3 regions of the Halomonas aestuarii genome follow, and region 3 is predicted to be linked to each of the others. Evidence: riboswitches for the same ligand, from Rfam matches in the RefSeq annotation. Region 3 holds a riboswitch; each other region holds the start of a gene.
The links. A riboswitch is a leader RNA that binds a small molecule or an ion and turns the genes downstream of it on or off. The one in region 3 is predicted to bind thiamine pyrophosphate.

Region 1 (6,873 bases), 1.1 Mb from region 3:
GGGGTTGAACAGCGCTTCCACCGACTTGAATGATCCCATCAGGATGCCGAGAGGTATCGCGATGAGGCAGGCCGCCAGAAAGCTTCCGACAATGCGCGCAATACTGATGCCGACATCCCCCAGGAAACCGCGCTCTACGAACAGCTCATATAGCGTGCCGACAACCTCGAAGGGCGAAGGTACCAGCAAGGTATTGACCCAGCCGCGTAATACCGCTGTTTCCCATAGACCAAAAAATATGACCCATACCAGCGCGCCCAGCACGAGACGCCACCTTCTCGGTATGGGGGTCAGGAATTCGAACCAGCGTGATCGATAGGCACCTTGTCTTGATTCACCCGCCATTCCCATTCCCCGTTTGTAAGAAGCTGTCGGCTCGTCGGCCGGGTTGGACCATGCGGCGGGGAGCACCAGGCGTTGGTGCTCCCCGGACGTGATCAACGTGCGGACATGGACTGGCTATAACCGCTGTCGACCAGGTCGGCAATCAGGCTGCAATCGACTCCTTTCTCTGCGTCCTGAACTTCATCCATCAGGCCCAATTTCACCCACCACTCGTTGGTTCGCATGACGCTCTGAATGATGGAGCCATTCTCGATGCCATGCGGTGGTTCTCCGTCAAGAGCACCACAGATGCGAGCTGTTTCATCAAAGTCAAGCATGTACAGCCCATCTTCCAGGTACTTGCCGTTGGTTCCCACAACCGATTCTATATCAGCCACTGGCCACTGGAGATAATCCGAAAAAAGCTGATTCACTTCTTCGGTATTGTCGTGCCAGTACTGCAAGGCATCGAAGCGGGCCCGGATCATGTCCACGGCCGCTTTCCTGTGCTCCTTGATGAACTTCTTGTTCATGTACATCGCATCCATGAAGATGCCCGTATCGAGGTAGTAAGGCTCGGAAGTATCCGCCGCAATCTTGGCGGTATCGAGGTTTTCCAGAACGCGCGTTACCCAAGGTTCATACATGTAAGCTGCCGCCAGATCACCCGACATGACCGGACCGACAGCCTCGTCGGCATTCAGGTTTACCCACTCCACGTCGTCCGGAGTCAGGCCTTCCTTGTCGAGCCACATGCCCATCAATACTTCGCCGATGTAGGCTTGTGGCGCGCCGACTTTCTGTCCTTTCAGCTCCTGTGCATTCATGTCTTCGGCAATCAACACCTTGTCGACGCCGTACGATATGTTGAGATGTGACACCAATACAGTGTCCGTTCCGCGTTCAATCGCAAATGGGGTATATTCAGCTGTGCTGAGATATACGTCTATCTGGCCTGCTGCCAGCGCTGCATGGCCCCCAAGAGGATCCTCGAAGATAGTGAGGTTAAGATCATGGTCGCCTGCGAGTCCTTTCTGACGCGCCACCTCCAAAAAGGAAAATCCCGGCCATGATACGTTGAGACCTATGTTGATCGTCTCGTTGTCCTGGGCGGAAGAGATGCCTGGTAATGTCATGGCGGAGGCACACATCAGTGTCGCGATCGTTGCCTTCTTCTTGGAAGAATACATACTCATTTTGTTGTTCCTTTTTTTGATCAGCTGTATTACCACTTATCCATTCTGTTGTTGTCCAACAATCCTTTATTTTAGAACTTTTTTATTTAATTTTCTGAAGTCCAGCATATCTCCCGAAATTTGATCGAACAATGACTGATGACAAAACTAAGGTTTGAGTCAATACAAAGTTACGCTATTGCTTCTTTGTGGTGCTTTTTTCTACTGCAAGTTATCGGATTTTTATTATTTTGGTGCATGTGGAGCAGAATTTCCTCCAAGTTTCTGCCTCGGCACCATGGAGCCGACTATTGTTGCCCGCTTGTTGAATCGACATTCCGACATTCGAGTGGTTGCCAGTTCGACAGCGGTGCTGCTGGGCTGGTGGTTCTGGGACGAGGTGGCGGACCTCCGGGTCTTCGTCGGCGGCACCCTGATCATCGCCAGCGGCCTGGCCATCGCCTACCACGAGCGGCGCACCTCCCTGAAGCGCCGGCCGACCTCCTGAGACGACCCATGTTCTTCGTCGACCACGCCGGAAAAGTTTTTCCACGGCGTTAAGTCTTTCGTAAGTCTGGCTGATCATGATGACCCTGTTCCCTTCCGGCAACTGCCGTCGGGAGCTGCCACCGGCCGACGGTCAGGTGGCCCTTTGTCACTGACTTTATGGAGGTTTTCCAATGAAGCGCACTGTACTCAAGGGCATCGTGGTATCCAGCCTGCTGGCCGTAAGCGTTGCTGCCCTGGCCGAGCCGACCTGCACCGACGCGCCCGAGAGCGACTGGATGAGCAAGGAGGCGATGCAGAAGCAGATCGCCGACATGGGCTACAAGGTCAAGGAGTTCAAGACCACCGACACCAGCTGCTACGAGATCTACGGCTGGGACGACCAGGAGCGTCGCGTCGAGATCTACTTCAACCCGGTCGACGGCAGCATTGTCGAGCAGGAATTCGACTGAAGGAGGCCGCATCATGAGCGGCAAGACAGGTAGCAAGCGGGTCCGCGTCTGGGACCCGCTGGTTCGGATCGTGCACTGGTCGCTGGTGGCCGGCTTCCTGGCCAACTACTTCCTCACCGAGGAGGGCGAGACCTGGCACCAGTGGATCGGCTATGGCGTGGTGGCGCTGATCGGTGTGCGCATCCTCTGGGGGTTCGTCGGCCCCTGGTCGGCACGCTGGCGCAGCTTCTGGCCGACCCCCCGACGCCTGCGCGCCTCGCTCCGATCGGAGGAGTCCGTCGGTGCCGGCGATGCCGCCTCAGACGAGCCCGGCATCACCCACACCCCTTTGGGGGCGGTCATGATGCTGACGCTGCTGGCCCTGTTGCTGGGGCTGGGGACCACCGGCTACATGATGGAGGAGACCGACCTCTTCTGGGGGGTCGGCTGGGTCGAGGAGGCCCATGAGCTGATGGCCAACGCCATCCTCGTCCTCATCCCGCTGCATGTCATCGGCGCGATCCTCGAGAGCCGCAAGCGGCAGGACAACCTGATCGCCGGCATGCTGCATGGCTACCACCGACACCCGGGGCATCCGCGCTCGGACGTCTGATCTCGGCCTGTCCCGATCCACGCCGTCACCGCGCCTGCCGCGGTGACGGCGTCTTGGGTGGTCAGTGGCGAGGCGGCCGCGTAAAGGCCCGCGCCGCTGCCTCGGGGTCCGGGGTGCCGCAGATCGCCGAGATCACGGCGAGGCCCTGGGCACCGGCCTGGCGCGTCGGGAGGACATGCTCGGCCTTGAGGCCGCCGATGGCCACGCCGGGCAGGGGGCTCGCGGCCGCCAGCTCGGCCAGGCCCTCGAAGCCGAGCGGCTCGGCATGGTCGCGCTTGCTGGGGGTGGCGAACACCGGCCCGAGGCCCAGGTAGTTCAGGGCGCTCGGGTCGAGTCGGGCGAGCTGCTCGCGGGTCTGCACCGAGAGCCCGAGGATCGCGTGAGGGCCCAGGGCGGCCCGGGCCTGGGCCACGTCGCCGTCATCCTGGCCGATGTGCAGCCCGTCGGCGCCCGAGGCGAGCGCCACCTCCAGCCGGTCGTTGATGATCAGGGCCACGCCCGTGCCGGCCAGGGCGGCCTTGAGGCGGCGCGCCTGGTCGATCAGTTCGGCGTCACTGGCGTGCTTGTCACGCAGCTGCACCAGGGTGACGCCGCCACGGACCGCGGCGACCACGGTCTGCACCAGGCCCTGCTCGGCGCAGAGTTCACGGTCGGTGACGAGATAGAGCGAGAGATCAAGGGGCATCGGAGACCTCCAGGCGGGCCCGCTGTGCCAGGGCCTCGGCGTCCAGGTGGTAGAGCGCATCGAGGAAGGCCACTGCGTAGCTGCCCGGGCCCCGTGCCACCTCGCCGGCGAGTTCCCCGGCTACGGCATAGCCGGCGAGCGCCGCCACCGTCGCCTCGAAATGCCGGTCCGTGCCGGCCAGGAAGGCCCCCACGACGCCGGTCAGGGCGCAGCCCAGGGTGGTGACCCTCGGCATCAGCGGGTGCCCGCCCCGGACACGGGCGAGGCGTTTGCCGTCGGTGACCAGATCCATCTCGCCGGTCACGGCCACCACGCCGCCCGTGCGCTCGGCCAGCCGGCGGGCGGCCTCGAGGGCAGCCTCGGCGGGGTCGGTGCTGTCCACGCCGCGGCCGCCGCCGGCCTGTCCCGCCAGGGCGATGATCTCCGAGGCATTGCCGCGAATCACGTCCGGCGAGAGCGCCAGCAGCCGCGCGCCGGTCTCCCGGCGGTAGTGCGTGGCGCCCACCGCCACCGGGTCCAGCACCCAGGGGCGTCCCGTCTCCCCGGCCGCCAGCGCCGAGGACTCCATGGCGTCGACCCAGTGGGGCGAGAGGGTGCCGATGTTGATCGTCAGGGCGCCGGCCAGGGCGGTGAACTCGGCGGCCTCCTCGCGGGCGTGGACCATGGCCGGCGAGGCGCCGATGGCCAGCAGCACGTTGGCCATGCTGTTCATGGCCACATGGTTGGTGATGTTGTGGACCAGCGGGCTGGTCTCGCGCACCCGGGCCAGGTGCGCGGCGGGATCGATGTGATGCATGGGGCCTCCCCGGCGCGGGAGGTGCGCCTGGACGGGAGGCCCGCCGCCGCACGACTCCCTACGCCGGCATTGTCCGGGTCAGGTTCCGAGGGTGCTTCTCAGCCGCGACACTCCTGCCGCGGCGCCCCTGTCGTCAGGCCTCACTATCCCTGCCGGCTCCGTGGCTGTAAAGGCCGTGGCCAGGTCCCCGGGGCAGCTAGGCGAGCCAGCGCAGGGCCACTCCCCGGGCGTGTGCCAGGTCCCGGCACCAGGTCAGCCGGCCGGCCGTCCGGCGGATGCCCGCCCGGCGCAGCTTGACGAGGATCCGCGTCGGCAGGCCGACCAGTACCAGCGAGATCCCCCCTCGGTGCATCTCCTCGATCAGGGCCTGGAGGGCCACGATGGCGGTGCCATCCATGCTCGGCACATCGTGCATGTCGAGGATCACGACCCGTACCTGCGGGTCCACCAGGTGCAGCGAGGTGAGCGCCTTCTCGGCGGCGCCGAAGAACAGCGGGCCATCGATGTCGTAGAGGGCCACCTCCCCGGGCAGCGCGTCGATGCCGGCATGGGGCCCGCTGTCGACACGCTGGGTCTCGGTCAGCAGCGACATCCGCCGGATGAACAGGGCGGCGGCCAGCCCGATGCCCACGCCCACCGCCAGCACCATGTCGAAGAGCACGGTCAGGGTGAAGCAGGTCAGCAGGATGGCCACGTCCCCTGGCGGGGCCGAGCGCAGGGTGTGCAGGAAGTGGCGGGCCTCGCTCATGTTCCAGGCGACGATGAACAGCAGCGCCGCCAGCGCGGCCATCGGCACCATCCCCAGCAGGCCCGCCAGGGCCACCACCGCCAGCAGCACCACCAGCGCGTGCACCACCGCCGCGATCGGCGACCGGGCGCCGCTTCTGATGCTGGTGGCGGTCCGGGCGATGGCGGCCGTGGCGGTGATGCCGCCGAACAGCGGCGCCACGATGTTGCCCAGCCCCTGGCCGATCAGCTCGGCGTTGGGGTCATGGCGGGTGCGGGTCAGGCCGTCGGACACCACCGCACACAGCAGCGACTCGATCGCCCCCAGCATGGCGATGGCGAAGGCGGGCCCCAGCAGGGCGCTCAGCAGCGCGAAGTCCAGCACCAGGGGCTCGCCATCCGCCCCGGGCAGCCGCCAGGGCGCCACCAGGCTCGGCGCGATCGGCGGGATGCCGCCGCCCGTCTCGCCCTCTGCCGTCCAGATGAAGCGCGAGGCGATGGTCTCCACCTCCGCGCCCGATCCGGCCAGCCAGAGGTTGGCCCCGTAGGCGGCCAGGGCCCCGGCCACCAGGCCCACCAGCGGCGCGGGGATGGGCAGCCCCAGGCGCGGCCAGAGCAGCAGGATGCCCAGGGTGAAGGCGCCGATCCCCAGTTCGAGCGGGTCCAGGGTCGGCAACGAGACGGCGATGCGCCCCAGGTTGTCGACGAAGTGCTCCCCCAGCTGGCCGACCTGAAGCCCCAGGAAGTCGGGCAGCTGCAGCACCGCGATCACCACCGCGATCCCCGCCGTGAAGCCGAGCACCACCGGATAGGGCACGTACTGGATGAGGCGACCCATGCCGGTGATGCCGAGGACCACCAGGATCGCGCCGGCCATCATCGAGGCGATCAAAAGGCCGCCCAGGCCGTACTGCTGGACGATGGGGAAGAGGATGACGACGAAGGCCGCCGTCGGGCCCGAGACATTGAAGCGTGAGCCGCCGGTCAGCGCGATGAGGGCGCCGGCCACGATCGCCGTGTAGAGCCCGTGCTGGGGGGGCACGCCGGTGGCGATCGCGAGGGCCATGGAGAGCGGCACGGCCACGGTGCCGACGGTCAGGCCGGCCAGGATGTCGCGGCGCAGATCGGCCAGGCCGTAGCCGTCTCGCCAGGCCGCGCGCAGGCCGACGGCGATGCCGGGACGGGTCGGAGACGGTCGGTGGCGTGCCATTCGCGGGGTCCTCCCTGGGGGATCACCCGCAGTGTGGATGGGCCAAGGGCCGCTCGCCCGGCGGGGATCGATCCGAGTGGTTATGTGAATGACATTAACATGCCGTTAGCATGGTCGACAAAGGGACCCCGGCATTGCCCCGGGTGACGACGAACATTACCATTTGATGGTAATACCACCGGGAGCCTCGCCATGGAAAAGAAGACAGCACGCTTGACCCTGCTCATCGACCCGCACAAGAAGCGGGCCTTCGAGCAGCTGTGTGCGGCCCAGGACCTGACCCCCTCCCAGGTGGTGCGACAGATGATCCGCGATTACCTGCGCGATCACGGCGTGGCGTACGAGACGGGCCCCGACCAGGCCACCCGGGAGGCCCCGGGACGGGAGTGAGGCCCCGGCCGGGATA
Region 2 (6,873 bases), 1.0 Mb from region 3:
AGTCTAGCCAGCCCCGGCGAGGGCGACACTTGGGCGAAAGGTGCAGGCAGGGCGAGGGACGCGACACGTCCCCCCACCGGGAGCCATCATGAGGGAGGGATCAGCGCGGCTCGAACATGTCGTCGCCGACCTCGTCGATGAAGCGCTCGGCCTTGCTGACCATCAGCTGGTCGCAGGCCTCGCGTCCGGCCAGCATGTCGGAGCGCTCGAAGCGATGCTCGAGCATCTCGCCGGCCTGTCCCTCGGACGAGGGCACCGGCTTGCGGATCCAGCCGCTGACGCGATACTGCCCTCCCGCGTCGGCGGGCTCGGAGACGATCAGGTAACCCTTGTATTCCACCGGATCGGCGGCGGTCGCGCCCTTCGGCTCGCCCTTTTCACCACCGAACAGGCCGGATAGCAGCTTCTTCAGCATGGAACCTCCTGGAAAGGAAGACGCCGGCACGGGGCCGGCGTCGGGGGAGCCTCAGTCCTGGCGGCGACCCTTGCCGGCAGCGATCCGCAGGCGCAGGGCGTTGAGCTTGATGAAGCCCTCGGCATCCTTCTGGTCGTAGGCGCCGGCATCGTCCTCGAAGGTGGCGATGGACTCGTCGAACAGCGAGGCGTCGGACTTGCGACCGGCCACGACGGCGCTGCCCTTGTAGAGCTTCATGCGCACCACGCCGGAGACGTTCTGCTGGGTCTCGTCGATGGCAGCCTGCAGCATGCGACGCTCCGGGCTCCACCAGTAGCCGTTGTAGATCACCTCGGCATACTTGGGCATCAGCTCGTCCTTGAGGTGAGCCTCCTCGCGGTCAAGGGTCAGCGACTCGATGGCGCGGTGGGCGCGCAGCATGATGGTGCCCCCCGGGGTCTCGTAGCAGCCGCGCGACTTCATGCCCACGTAGCGGTTCTCGACGATGTCGAGGCGACCGATGCCGTTGTCGCCGCCCATCTTGTTGAGCTTCTCCAGTACCTCATGGGGCCTCATCGGCTCGCCATCGATGGCCACGATGTCGCCCTTCTCGAAGGTCAGCTCCACGTAGGTCGGCTGGTCCGGGGCGGCTTCCGGCGAGACGCTCCAGCGCCACATGTCCTCCTCGGCCTCGGCCCAGGGGTCCTCGAGGATGCCGCCCTCGTAGGAGATGTGCAGCAGGTTGGCATCCATGGAGTACGGCGACTTCTTCTTCTTGGAGGAGAAGTCCACCGGGATGTCGTGCTGCTCGCAGTAGGCCATCAGCTTCTCGCGGGAGTTGAGGTCCCACTCGCGCCACGGCGCGATCACCTTGACGCCCGGCTTCAGGGCGTAGGCGCCGAGCTCGAAGCGGACCTGGTCGTTGCCCTTGCCGGTGGCGCCGTGGGAAATGGCGTCGGCGCCGGTCTGGTTGGCGATCTCAATCAGGCGGCGGGCGATCAGCGGGCGCGCGATGGAGGTGCCGAGCAGGTACTCGCCCTCGTAGATGGTGTTGGCGCGGAACATCGGGTAGACGTAGTCGCGCACGAACTCCTCGCGAAGATCCTCGATGTAGATCTCCTTGACGCCCAGGGCCTGGGCCTTGGCACGTGCGGGTTCGACCTCCTCGCCCTGGCCGATGTCCGCGGTGAAGGTCACGACTTCACAGTCATAGGTCTCCTGCAACCACTTGACGATGACGGACGTGTCCAGGCCGCCGGAATAGGCGAGCACGACCTTCTTGACATCGGACATGCTGAGGCTCCTCTAGGCTAACGATCATGAAGGGGTGGGATTATAGCGCGGCGAGCCTCCAGCGAATACCGGCGACGGGACTCGCCGCGGCCAAGCTGGTAGACTTTCGCGGTCCAGAGACAGATGGCCCAGACAAGGAGAGGTGCATGAGCGAGGCGATGGCCCGCGAACTCATGGCGCAGCGTTTCCGCAGTTTCCTGCCCGTGGTGGTGGACCTGGAGACCGGCGGCTTCAACCCCGCAGGCGATGCGATCCTCGAGATCGCGGCAGTGACCCTGACCATGGACCCGGAAGGCAACCTGCTGCCCGACGCCACCTACGCCTACCATGTCACGCCCTTCGAGGGGGCCAACGTGGAACAGTCGGCGCTGGACTTCACCGGCATCCGCCTCGATGACCCCCTGCGCCAGCAGGTGGCCGTCGGCGAGGCCGAGGCCCTCGGCGAGATCTTCCGCCCCGTACGCAAGGCCATCAAGTCCCATGGCTGCACGCGCGCCGTGCTGGTCGGCCATAACGCGGCCTTCGACCATGGCTTCCTGAACGCGGCCGTGGCCCGCTGCGGCATCAAGCGCAACCCCTTCCACCCCTTCTCGAGCTTCGACACCGCCTCGCTCGCCGGCCTGGTCTACGGCCAGACCGTGCTGGCCCGGGCCTGCCGGGCCGCCGGCATCGAATTCGACAACAGCGCCGCCCACTCGGCCCGCTACGATACCGAGCGCACCGCCGAGCTGTTCTGCGCCATGGTCAATCGCTACAAGGACATGGGTGGCTGGGCCCTGGCCCAGCGGGAGCAGGGGCTGGAAGAGGCCTAGCCCGACGCCTTCACGCCCCCACGACGAAAAGACCCCCGCAGGCCAGGCCTGCGGGGGTCTTCACTGGCGTGCCAGGGGCCGGCGCATCAGGCCTGGGCATCGCCCTCGTTGTCCTGAGTGCGGGCGGCTGCAGCCTTGATCAGCTTCTCCAGCTCGCCGGACTGGTGCATCTCGGCCACGATGTCGCAGCCGCCGACCAGCTCGCCCTCGACCCACAGCTGCGGGAAGGTCGGCCAGTTGGCCACCTTGGGCAGCTCGGCGCGGATGTCCGGGTTGTCCAGCACGTTGACGAAGGCGAAACGCTCGCCGCAGGCCATCAGGGCCTGCACGGTCTGTGAGGAAAAGCCGCACTGGGGCAGCTGGGGGGTGCCCTTCATGTAGATCAGGATCGGGTTCTCGCTGATCTGGCGCTGGATGTTCTCGACGGTAGTGCTCATGACGTCTCCCTTTCTCGCTTGACTGAAGCCCCGGCGGTCTCCGGGCAATACCCGAGTACGCTGGTCGGCCTTGTGGATGAGGGCCATTCTACTGATGCCGGGCGCGTTGCGCATCCCCTGCGGGCTGGCTAGGATGGACGTTTTTTCCCGTGGAGCGACCCCCATGGCCACCCGCCATTTCCTCACCCTGCTTGACCTCAGTCCGGACGAGTTGCGCTACCTGATGCAGCGCGCCATCTCGATCAAGAACGGCCTGAAGACCCACGGGCCCACCTACACGCCGTTCGCCAATCGCACCCTGGCGATGATCTTCGAGAAGTCCTCGACCCGGACCCGGGTCTCCTTCGAGACCGCCATGGCCCAGTTCGGCGGCCATGCGCTCTTCCTGTCGTCCCGCGACACCCAGCTCGGCCGCGGGGAGCCCATCGGCGACACCGCCCGCGTGCTGTCGGAGATGGTCGATGCGGTGATGATCCGCACCTTCTCCCACGAGGGCCTGGAGAGCTTCGCGGCCGCGAGCACGGTGCCGGTGATCAACGCCCTGACCGATGACTACCACCCCTGCCAGCTGCTCGCCGACGTCATGACCTGGACGGAGCTTCGCGGCAGTGTCAAGGACCGCACCGCCGTGTGGATCGGTGACGGCAACAACATGTGCCACTCCTGGATCAACGCCGCACGCCAGTTCGGCTTCCAGCTGCGCATCTGCTGCCCCGAGGGCTACGAGCCAAGCCAGGACATCCTGGCAGCCGCCGGTGACCGGGTGACCCTTGTTCGCGACCCGATGGAGGCCGTGGTGGATGTCGACCTGGTCACCACCGACGTCTGGGCCTCCATGGGCCAGGAGGAGGAGCAGGCGAAACGCGAGGCGGACTTCGCGGGGCTGCAGGTCACCGAGGCGATGCTCGATCGCGCCAGGGAGGACGTGCTCTTCCTGCATTGCCTGCCCGCCCACCGTGGCGAGGAGATCAGCACGACCCTGCTCGATGATCCCCGCGCTGTGGTCTGGCAGGAGGCGGGCAACCGCCTGCACGCCCAGAAGGCACTGATCGAATTCCTCCTGCTGGGGCGGGTGGAGAGCTGAGGGGTCGGGGCCGGCGGGGGCCGCATTAGACCTTGGTATGACATATACCTTCGTCGCATGTATAATGCGCTGCAGCAGAATCCAGCTCAGGAGATGCGGCAGCATGAGACACGAACCCACCAGTACCGACGGGATGCAACGCAGCCTGCGGCAGTGCCTTTCCCACATGGCCGCCATCCTCTACCGCCACGGCCACGTCCTCGAGACGGTCACCGTCCCCCACAAGGGCCTCGACCGCCAGGCCCTGAAGGCCCTCGGCGCGGCCTCCAGCGACTGGCGTCCCTGCCAGCACGTCCTGGAGAGCAGCGAGGCCGCCACCTGGAACGACCAGCAGCGCCTGGTGCTGACCGGGCTCGGCCGGGAACTGCTGTTCGACATGTTCGGCGAGGGTGCCGCCGACTGCGCCTGATCCCCCACCCAGGCCAGGCGTGACGAGGCCCGGGCGCGCAGCCGATTGCGCGCCCGGGCCTCGTTGGTTATGTTGAGGCGACTTGTCGGGGAGCCCCGGCACGCTCGAGGAGTCGTGCACGGGGGCTGAGATCGGTACGGCCGAACCCGTTGAACCTGATCAGGTTGATGCCTGCGGAGGGAACAAGGGAGTGTCACGCCAGCCTGCCCCTGCGTTCATCCAGCCTGTTCCGTCTTGTCGCCTGCTGGATGGATACCGCCTTGACCCGATCCAACGATTGCACCATTGCCGTGGCCGGCGCCGGCCTGCTGGGCCGCCTGGTCGCCTGGCAGCTGCTGCGCGACGGCCATGCCGTCACCCTCTATGACGCCGGCGACCTGGACCGCCCCCCCGCCGCCGCCTGGACGGCGGCCGGCATGGTCGCCCCGCTGTGCGAGACCGCGGTCTCCGAGCGCAGCGTCTACGAGATGGGGCGCTTCGCCCTGACCCAGTGGCCGCGCTGGCTCGACGCCCTCGACGCCAGCGGCCTGTGGCATCATCAGGGCAGCCTGATGGTGGCCCACGCCCAGGACATGGGGGAGCTCACCCAGTTCCGTCGCGACCTCGCCCACGTCCTAGACGGGGAGCCGCCCTGCCAGACGCTCGACGACGCCGAGATCCACCGCCTGGAGCCCGACCTGGCGGCGAGCTTTCGCCAGGGCCTCTACCTGCCAGACGAGGCGCACCTGGACAACCGCGCGCTGCTCGTTCGCCTGCTGGCCGAGATCCGCCGCCTGGGCGGAACCTGTCACGCCCACTGCCCCGTCTCGACCTATCTCGGCGAGGTCGAGACCCGCGACGGCCGCCGCGCCTTCGATCTGGTCGTCGACTGCCGCGGTACCGGCGCTCGCCAGCACCACCCCAGCCTGCGCGGCGTGCGCGGCGAGACCCTGCACGTCCAGACCGCGGAAATCCGCCTCTCGCGCCCGGTGCGCCTGATGCATCCGCGCTACCAGCTCTACGTGGTGCCCAAGCCCGACCAACGCTTCGTCATCGGGGCCACCCAGATCGAGAGCGAGGACCGCTCACCAGTCTCGCTGCAGTCCTCGCTGGAGCTCGGCAGCGCCCTCTACACCCTGTCACCGGCCTTCGCCGAGGCACGCATCCTGGAGCAGGGGGTCAACCTGCGCCCCGCCTTCCGGGACAACCTGCCCCATGTCACCCGGCGCGACGGGCTGATCACCGCCAACGGCCTGTTCCGCCACGGCTACCTGCTGGCCCCGGCGGTGGCCTGCCACCTGCTGGCCACGATCCGCGGCCGGGGCGAGCAGCCCTTCGCCGAGACCCTGGCCACGCCCCCGCCCCAGGAGAGCGCCGCATGACCGAGATCACCCTGAGCCTCAACGACGAGACCACCCGGCTGCCCGCCGGCACGCCGCTGGCCACGGCCCTGCAGGCTTGGCGCTGTGCCGATCGGCGGGTCGCGGTGGCGATCAACGGCGAGTTCGTGCCCCGTTCAGCCTACGCCGAGCGGGTACTCGAGGACGACGACCGCATCGATATCGTGGCCCCGGTGGGAGGCGGCTGATGGACAACCGACACGACGACACCCTGACCCTCTACGGCGAGGCCTTCACCAGTCGCTTCCTGCTGGGCACGGCCCTCTATCCCTCGCCCGCGGTGATGCAGGAGGCGATCCTTGCCGCCGGCTGCGAGATGGTCACCCTGGGGCTTCGCCGCCAGAACCCCGCCGAGGGCGACGGCGACGCCTTCTGGCAGATCCTGCGCGACAGCGGCTGTCGGCTGCTGCCCAACACCGCCGGCTGCCGGACGGCCCGGGAGGCCATCACGCTGTCCCAGATGTCCCGCGAGATGTTCGACACGCCCTGGATCAAGCTCGAGGTGGTCGGCGATGACTACAACCTGCAGCCGGACCCCTTCGGCCTGCTGGAGGCCGCCCGGGAGCTCATCGACCAGGGCTTCAAGGTGCTGCCCTACTGCACAGACGACCTGGTGCTCTGCCAGCGACTGCGCGACGCGGGCTGCGAGGCGCTGATGCCCTGGGGCTCGCCCATCGGCACCGGCCGCGGGCTGATGAACCGCTATGCCCTGCGGACCCTGCGCGAGCGGCTCGACGTACCGCTGATCATCGATGCCGGCCTGGGGGCACCCTCCCAGGCCGCCGAGGCCATGGAGATGGGCTTCGACGGGGTCCTGCTGAACACCGCCGTGGCCCGGGCCCATCGGCCGGCGCTGATGGCCGAGGCCTTCGCCGGCGCGATCGACGCCGGGCGCAGCGCCTATCGCGCCGGGCTGATGCAGCGGCGCCAGACCGCGAGCCCGTCCACGCCGACGGTGGGCCAGCCCTTCTGGCACCGCGACGGCTGAGGCGCCCGGCCCCGATTCACGCCCCCTTCTCCCGACGGGCACGACCGCGTCGGCAAGGGCGCTGAAAGGGATGACGT
Region 3 (6,873 bases):
CCCCCCAGGCGTCGGTCTCGCCAGTCACCGAGGCGCGTCGCCTGGGTCGGCGCCTCCTCCAGGGCGGCGTCGTGCCAGCCCGTGATCAGCGCCTCGGCCAGGGAGCACTGCGAGGTGTCGCCCGGCGCCAGGTGCCAGGGCGTGGCGGCGCTCTCCACCCGGAAGCCGGCGGTCGTCAGCAGGCTAGCCAGCACCGCGGGGGCCTCGCCGCCCAGCGCGGGCCCGAGGCCCTTGTCGCGGAGCTGGTGGGCCTGGAAGAGGGTGCGCACGGCGATGTCCTCACCGTCCTCGACGCGCTCGCCCCGGCGGTCGAGGAAGGCACAGTCGCCGTCCACGCTGAGGGTGAGCAGCAGGGCCTGGCCGCGAGACGCGCAGGCGCCCACCAGCGACGCCACCCAGGACCGCGGCATCAGGTCGAACAGGGCCGAGGCGACCACCAGGTCGACATCGGCCAGCAGCTCGCGATCGACCGGGAACAGGCTGCGGCAGGCGGTCTCAAGGCCGAGCGCGCGCCCTGCCCCGTCGCGCAGTGGCGCGCCTCGCCGGCGGGCATGGGCCAGCAGCTCGGCATCGTGATCGACCAGTCGCCAGCGCTGGGGGCCCGGCAGCCGAGCGGACAGGAAGCGAAGGTTGCTGCCGCTGCCGCTGCCCAGGTCGACGATGCCGTGGGGGGCGTCGCGCTCGCTCAGCCAATCGGCGGCCAGGCCGGTCAGGCGATGGCTGCGCGACCGGGCATCCAGGCCCTCGCGAAGCGACAGCCACTCAGCGGAGAACACGTCGTGGTCGTGGGACGCCGTCATGACGAGCACCTCGCCTCGGGACGCGCCGCATCGCGGATCGGCGCCTCGGGAATGCCGTCCAGGGCGGCCATGAAGCCCCGCCCCGCCTCTTGCCAATCGGCCAGCCCGTTCCTGGCCTCACGGGCGCCGCGGCGAAGCCGGCGCCTGAGGTCGGGGTCGTCCAGCCAGCGGGACAGCGCCTCTCGAAGGGCGCCGACATCACCGGGCGGCACGGCGATACCCGCCCCGGGGGGCAGGGTGTCGGCCAGCGCCCCGCCGGTGGTGGTGATCACCGGCAGTCCACGGGCCAGCGCCTCGGTCACCACCATGCCGTAGCCCTCGTACCAGGAGGGCAGCACGAAGAGATCCGCCTGGCGGTAGGCCGCCTCCAGCTCGCGGTCATCGCGCTCTCCCAGGAAGCGCAGCCGGTCGGAAAGGCCAAGACGCTGCGCCTCGGCCAGCAGGGCGGCCGCATGCCCGGGGTCACGCCGGTGGCTGCCGATGACCTCGCAGGTCCAGGCGCGGTCGGTGAGCGAGGCCAGCGCCTCGACCAGCAGGCCGAGGCCCTTGCGCGGCGTCAGGGTCGCCACGCAGAGCAGCCGGCAGGCATGCGCCGGGGCCTCGGAGTCCAGGGCTGCGTCGGCCAGGGGGGCCCTGTCGACGCCGGGTTCGGCGACCCGGATGCGATGGTCGGAAACGCCGAAGTCCGACAGGCCCCGGGCGGTGTGATGGCTGGTGACGATCACCCGACGAGCCGCCGCCAGCGCCCGGGCCTCGCTCTCGCGAAACCACCTCTGCCGGGCGACGTCGAGGCCGGTCTCGTCGGCCAGGGGGTGATGGACGAGGGCGACGATCCGCAGACGCTCGGCATGCCGCTCGACCTCATCGGGCAATCCGCCCATGGCCAGGCCGTCGATGACCACCAGGGCATCATCGGGCAGGCCCGCCAGGGTCGTCGCCAGGCTGTAGCGAGCCTCACGGTCGGGCAGCGGGAACCGCCCCTGGAGCCCCACCACCTCGACCCGCCACGCCTGCCGGCGCAGTTCCGCCACCATGCGGGCATCGTAGAGATACCCGCCGGTCTTCTGGTCGGGGTCACCAGCGACGATCAGGACCAGGTCGGGCCTCGACTCCTGTGGCATCAAAGCGCGCCCTCGTAGCTGGCCCAGGCGACATGCGATTCATGCAGGGTCACGCAGAGGGAGTCGAGCCCCAGGGCGGCCTCGCCGAGGTGGCCGAGCTGGATGGCCGTGGCGAGGCGTTCGAAGAGCACCCGCGCCATGAACTCGGTGGTGGTGTTGCGCCCCTGGAACTCCTCCACCTCGTCGAGATTCTGGAAGTTGAATTCGGCCAGCACGCGCTTGAGGGCCTCGCCGGCCAGGCCGATGTCCACGACCAGGCCGTTGTCGTCGAGCTCGCGGCGCTGGAAGGTCACGTCGACCACGTAGGTGGCACCATGCAGGCGCTGGGCGGGGCCGAAGACCTCGCCGCGAAAGCTGTGGGCGATCATGAAATGGTCGCGAACGTTGAGGCGGTACATGAGGCAGGCTCCTCGCGTCAGGAAGGGTTCGGATAGCGCAGGCGATGGCAGAGCACGTCGCCCCCGCCGGCGGCCAGGCGTGGCATCAGCGCCGGCAGCTCGTTGAAGTCGCTCTCACCGCTGATCAGGGCGTCGAGACGGGGGTCGCGCAACAGGTCCAGGGCCAGGGCCAGGCGACGACGATAATCCCAGCGGGTCGCGCGCTCGGGGGGCAGGTGCCCGACCTGGCTCGCCTGCAGCGTCAGGCGCCGCGAGTGGAAGGCCTCGCCCAGCGGCAGCACGACCTCGGCGCTGCCGAACCAGCTCATCTCCACCACCTTCGCCTGGGAACCGGACAGGGAAAGGGCCAGGCGCAGCCCCTCGGCCTGACCGCTGGCATGGATCACCAGGTCATTCTCGCGCCGGGCCGAGTCCGGGAGGGAGAAGTCGAGCCCCAGGGCCTCGGCCAGGGCGGAACGGCCCGGCATCACATCCACCAGCTCTACCCGGGTACCCGGCATCGCGGCGCACATCCAGGCCGCCAGGGCGCCGACCACGCCGGCGCCGACCACGGCGATCCGGTCTCCCACCCCGGGGGCGGCATCCCAGACCGCATTGATGGCCGTCTCCATGTTGGCCGAGAGCACGGCCCGCGCCGCCGGCAGGCCTTCCGGCAGCGGCGTCACGGCGTCCGCCGGCACCACGTAGCGATCCTGATGGGGATAGAGACAGAACACCTCGCGTCCGAGCAGCGATGGCTCACCGGCCTCGACGACGCCCACGCTGATGTAGCCGTACTTGACCGGCCCGGGGAAGTCACCCGCCTGGAAGGGGGCACGCATGCGCTGCCACTCGCTTTCCGGAACCCGCCCCTCGAAGACCAGCGCCTCGGTGCCTCGGCTGATGCCGCTGTAGAGGGTGCGAACGGCCACCTCGCCGGGGCCGGGCCGGGCCAGCGGCTCCTGTCGCAGGGCCCCCTGGCCGGGGGCCAGGGTCCAGAAGGCGGTAGCGATCTCATGTGGCATGGCAAGATCCCTTTGGCAGTATTCAGCGGTCGAGACGGGACATGACCCCAAGGTGCGCGCCGTGCTGGCCACCGGACCCGACCTGGGTCGCGCGTGGCGACACGCCCTAAACTTCTACAATAATGATACACTAGCACGGCTATGCACAATGAAGTATCGTCGTTTAAAGACCGCATCATGCCGGGAGGAGACGCTCATTTCGATCGCTCGTGACCTTGGAACAGGTGCCCTGGGCCTGGTGATCCCGGCTGCCCTGCTCTCCAGCTGGCTGGAGGCAAGCCTGCCGGTCCCGCTGCTGGCGATGGTCTGCTACCTCGCCATGACCGGCCTGGTCCTGACGAACCTGCCGGAGCACTGGCGTGAACTGGGCTGGGCCAATCGCGTCACCCTGGGGCGGGGCGCGATCGTCGCCCTGCTGGCCGGCACCCTGGCCGACCCGGACCTGCTGGCCCGCGCCGCGGTCCCCCTCGCCATCCTGGCCCTGCTGGCCCTGCTGCTGGACGGCGTGGATGGCTGGGTCGCCCGGCGCACCTCCACCCAGAGCGACTTCGGCGCGCGGTTCGACATGGAGCTCGATGCCTTCTTCATCCTCGTGCTGTGCCTGGCGCTGCTGCTGCTCGACAAGGCAGGCCCCTGGGTGCTGGCCATCGGTGCCATGCGCTACGCTTTCGTTGTTGCCGGGCTCCGGCTGACCTGGCTGACAAGACCGCTGCCGGAGAGTCGCCGCCGCAAGGCGGTCTGCGTCTGGCAGGTGGCCGCCCTGATGATCGCCCTGCTGCCCGTCACCGGCACCACGGCGGTGGGCTGGCTTGCGGGCAGCGCGCTGGCCGCCCTCACCTGGTCGTTCTTCATCGATATCCGCTGGCTGCATCGCCACGCCTCGGCGTGACGGCCACGCCCCGTGCCCCCTACCCACCCGGAGGATGCCCTCATGTCCACGCCTCGCCACCCGACACCCCGCTTTCCCCTGCCGATCGCCACCGGACTGGTGCTGGCGCTGGGCGTCCTCTCGACGCCGATGGCCAGTGCCGAGCCACGCACCTACGAGATCGACCCCGACCACTTCTCCATCGGCTTCCTGACAGAACACATCGGCTACGCGGATACGCTCGGCATGTTCCTGGAAGGACGCGGCGAATTCGTCTACGACAAGCAGGCCCGTCAGCTGCACTCCGGCAGGGTCGAGATCATGGCCGACAGCGCCTTCACCAATCACGACGATCGCGACGACCACCTGCGCAGCGATGACTTCCTCGACGCGGGGCGCTACCCCACCATCGTCTTCGAGGCCACCGGCCTCGAGGCCCACAGCGACCGCGAGGGCACCCTCAAGGGCGATCTGACCCTGCTCGGCGAGACCCGCCCGGTGACCCTGGAGGTCACGCTCAACAAGGCCGCGGCCTATCCCTTCGGCCACGAGCAGCACACCCTGGGGCTGTCGGCACGCACCACCATCCAGCGCAGCGACTGGGGGATGACCTACGGGGTCGACAACGGCCTGGTCGGCGACGAGGTCGAGCTGGTCCTCGAGCTGGAAGCCATCCGGCAGTAACCGGCCCCGACCGCAGGCGGGCTGGCAAGGGACGGCCAGCCTGCTAGACTGGCCGCATCGCTTGACGGGGTGCCGGTGAATCCGGCTGAGATCGCGCAGGGTGTCGAGACACTGTCGAAACAGGCTCGAGACACCGAGTGCGGGTCCCGTGGAACCTGATCCGGCTCGTACCGGCGTAGGAATCAAGCGGTGAGCCCGCGCCCTCCCGTCGCTCCGTGGCCACCCGCTTCCCCTCGCCCCGACTCCGGATCGCCCCCCGACCGGAGACACCATGGGCTACCGCTTCAGCGACCTCACCGCCGCCTGCCAGGACGACTGGCGCGCCTACATCGAGCACGAGTTCGTCCGCCGGCTGGGCGACGCCACCCTCGAGAAAGGCGCCTTTCGCCACTACCTGCAGCAGGACTACCTCTTCCTGATCCACTTCGCCCGGGCCTATGCCCTGGCCGCCTACAAGAGCCGTGACCTCGACGAGCTGCGCCACGCCTTCGCGGGCCTGAAGACCATCCTCGACGTGGAGCTGGGGCTGCACCTGGACTACTGCCGCGACTGGGGCATCTCGGAGGCGGACCTGGCTCGCCTGCCCGAGGCCCGCGCGACGCTCGCCTACACCCGCTACGTGCTCGATACCGGCCAGCGCGGCGACCTGCTCGACCTCCACGTGGCGCTCGCCCCCTGCCTGATCGGCTACGGCGAGATCGCGGGCTGGCTCAATGGCCGAGGTGCCACCGTGCGCGGCGAGGCCAACCCCTATGACGCCTGGATCGCCATGTACGAGAGCGAGGCGTTCCAGCAGGCCATGGCCGACGAGCGCGCCTGGCTGGATGCGCGCCTGGCGGAGGTGACGCCGCGCCGCCTCGACGAGCTCTGCGCAGTGTTTCGCGACGCCACGCGGCTCGAGATCGACTTCTGGCAGATGGGACTGGATCGCGCCGACTGATGCCACTGCCTCCCGGCCATGGAGGATGTATTCAAAACGCCTCCTCCTAGGCCTGTCCCCGGACAAGCCATGAGGGCCCGGCACCAGTATCTAGACGAAAGAACCGCCCGCCGCTGTCGGCGGGCACCACCACGCTTGACGGGGCGCCGTTGATGACGGCTGAGACCATGCGCTTGCCAGCATGGATCCCGTTGAACCTGAACTGGCTAGGACCAGCGTAGGGATCAAGCGACACGCCGCCCTGGCGCCCCACGCCCGGCGGCCCCTGTCCCTCCCGCCTGTGTCCTCCCTGACATGACCATGACCCCCAAGGGAGAACACCATGAGCAAGACCACCCACTTCCTCGCCGAGACCGCTCGCGTCGACGAGGCCGCCATCCAGCCCCTGCCCGGCTCGCGCAAGATCTACGTCGTGGGCTCGCGGCCCGACATCCGGGTGCCCTTCCGCGAGATCGCCCTCTCGCCGACCCGCACCTCCGGCCTGGATGAGGCCAACCCGCCGCTGCTGGTCTACGACACCTCCGGCCCCTACACCGACCCGGACGCCGAGATCGACCTGCGCCGCGGCCTGTCCGAGCTGCGCCGGGGCTGGATAGACGAGCGCGGCGACACCGAGTTCCTCGACGGCCCGACCTCCGAGTATGGCCGCCGCCGCGCCAACGACCCGATGCTCGCCAACCTGCGCTTCGACCTGACCCGCACGCCCCGTCGCGCACGACCCTCGGAGGATGGCAAGGCCGGCAACGTCACCCAGCTGCACTATGCCCGCCAGGGCATCGTCACCCCGGAGATGGAGTTCATCGCCATCCGCGAGAACCAGCGCCGCCAGGCGCTTTCTGCAAAGTACTCCGGCATGGAGGAGGTCGAGCGCATCCTCGGCCACCAGCACGCCGGCCAGGGCTTCGGGGCCAGGCTCCCCGAGGAGATCACCCCCGAGTTCGTGCGCGACGAGGTCGCGGCGGGTCGGGCCATCATCCCCTGCAACATCAACCACCCGGAATCCGAGCCGATGATCATCGGCCGCAACTTCCTGGTGAAGATCAACGGCAACCTCGGCA

Region 1: another riboswitch for thiamine pyrophosphate. It lies ahead of thiM (hydroxyethylthiazole kinase); the one in region 3 lies ahead of tenA (thiaminase II).
Region 2: another riboswitch for thiamine pyrophosphate. It lies ahead of thiO (glycine oxidase ThiO); the one in region 3 lies ahead of tenA (thiaminase II).

What each region holds. Positions count from the first base shown of each region.
Region 1 is NZ_CP018139.1:1,509,999-1,516,871, reverse strand. It holds gene BOX17_RS06945 (ABC transporter permease) at 1-264, opposite strand, end outside; gene BOX17_RS06940 (ABC transporter substrate-binding protein) at 438-1,520, opposite strand; partial or broken gene BOX17_RS06935 (DMT family transporter) at 1,867-2,007, shown strand; gene BOX17_RS06930 (PepSY domain-containing protein) at 2,180-2,458, shown strand; gene BOX17_RS06925 (cytochrome b/b6 domain-containing protein) at 2,472-3,050, shown strand; gene thiE (thiamine phosphate synthase) at 3,112-3,735, opposite strand; gene thiM (hydroxyethylthiazole kinase) at 3,725-4,531, opposite strand; TPP riboswitch at 4,570-4,670, opposite strand; gene dauA (C4-dicarboxylic acid transporter DauA) at 4,728-6,467, opposite strand; gene BOX17_RS06905 (CopG family transcriptional regulator) at 6,660-6,857, shown strand.
Region 2 is NZ_CP018139.1:100,824-107,696, forward strand. It holds gene BOX17_RS00405 (HlyU family transcriptional regulator) at 101-415, opposite strand; gene BOX17_RS00410 (argininosuccinate synthase) at 467-1,687, opposite strand; gene rnt (ribonuclease T) at 1,834-2,499, shown strand; gene grxD (Grx4 family monothiol glutaredoxin) at 2,586-2,936, opposite strand; gene argF (ornithine carbamoyltransferase) at 3,100-4,020, shown strand; gene BOX17_RS00430 (hypothetical protein) at 4,124-4,429, shown strand; TPP riboswitch at 4,506-4,628, shown strand; gene thiO (glycine oxidase ThiO) at 4,690-5,790, shown strand; gene thiS (sulfur carrier protein ThiS) at 5,787-5,996, shown strand; gene BOX17_RS00445 (thiazole synthase) at 5,996-6,796, shown strand.
Region 3 is NZ_CP018139.1:2,631,864-2,638,736, reverse strand. It holds gene BOX17_RS12280 (class I SAM-dependent methyltransferase) at 1-800, opposite strand, end outside; gene BOX17_RS12275 (glycosyltransferase family 4 protein) at 797-1,921, opposite strand; gene BOX17_RS12270 (6-pyruvoyl trahydropterin synthase family protein) at 1,921-2,319, opposite strand; gene BOX17_RS12265 (zinc-dependent alcohol dehydrogenase) at 2,337-3,323, opposite strand; gene BOX17_RS12260 (CDP-alcohol phosphatidyltransferase family protein) at 3,562-4,212, shown strand; gene BOX17_RS12255 (YceI family protein) at 4,255-4,875, shown strand; TPP riboswitch at 4,931-5,074, shown strand; gene tenA (thiaminase II) at 5,147-5,815, shown strand; TPP riboswitch at 5,945-6,056, shown strand; gene thiC (phosphomethylpyrimidine synthase ThiC) at 6,138-6,873, shown strand, end outside.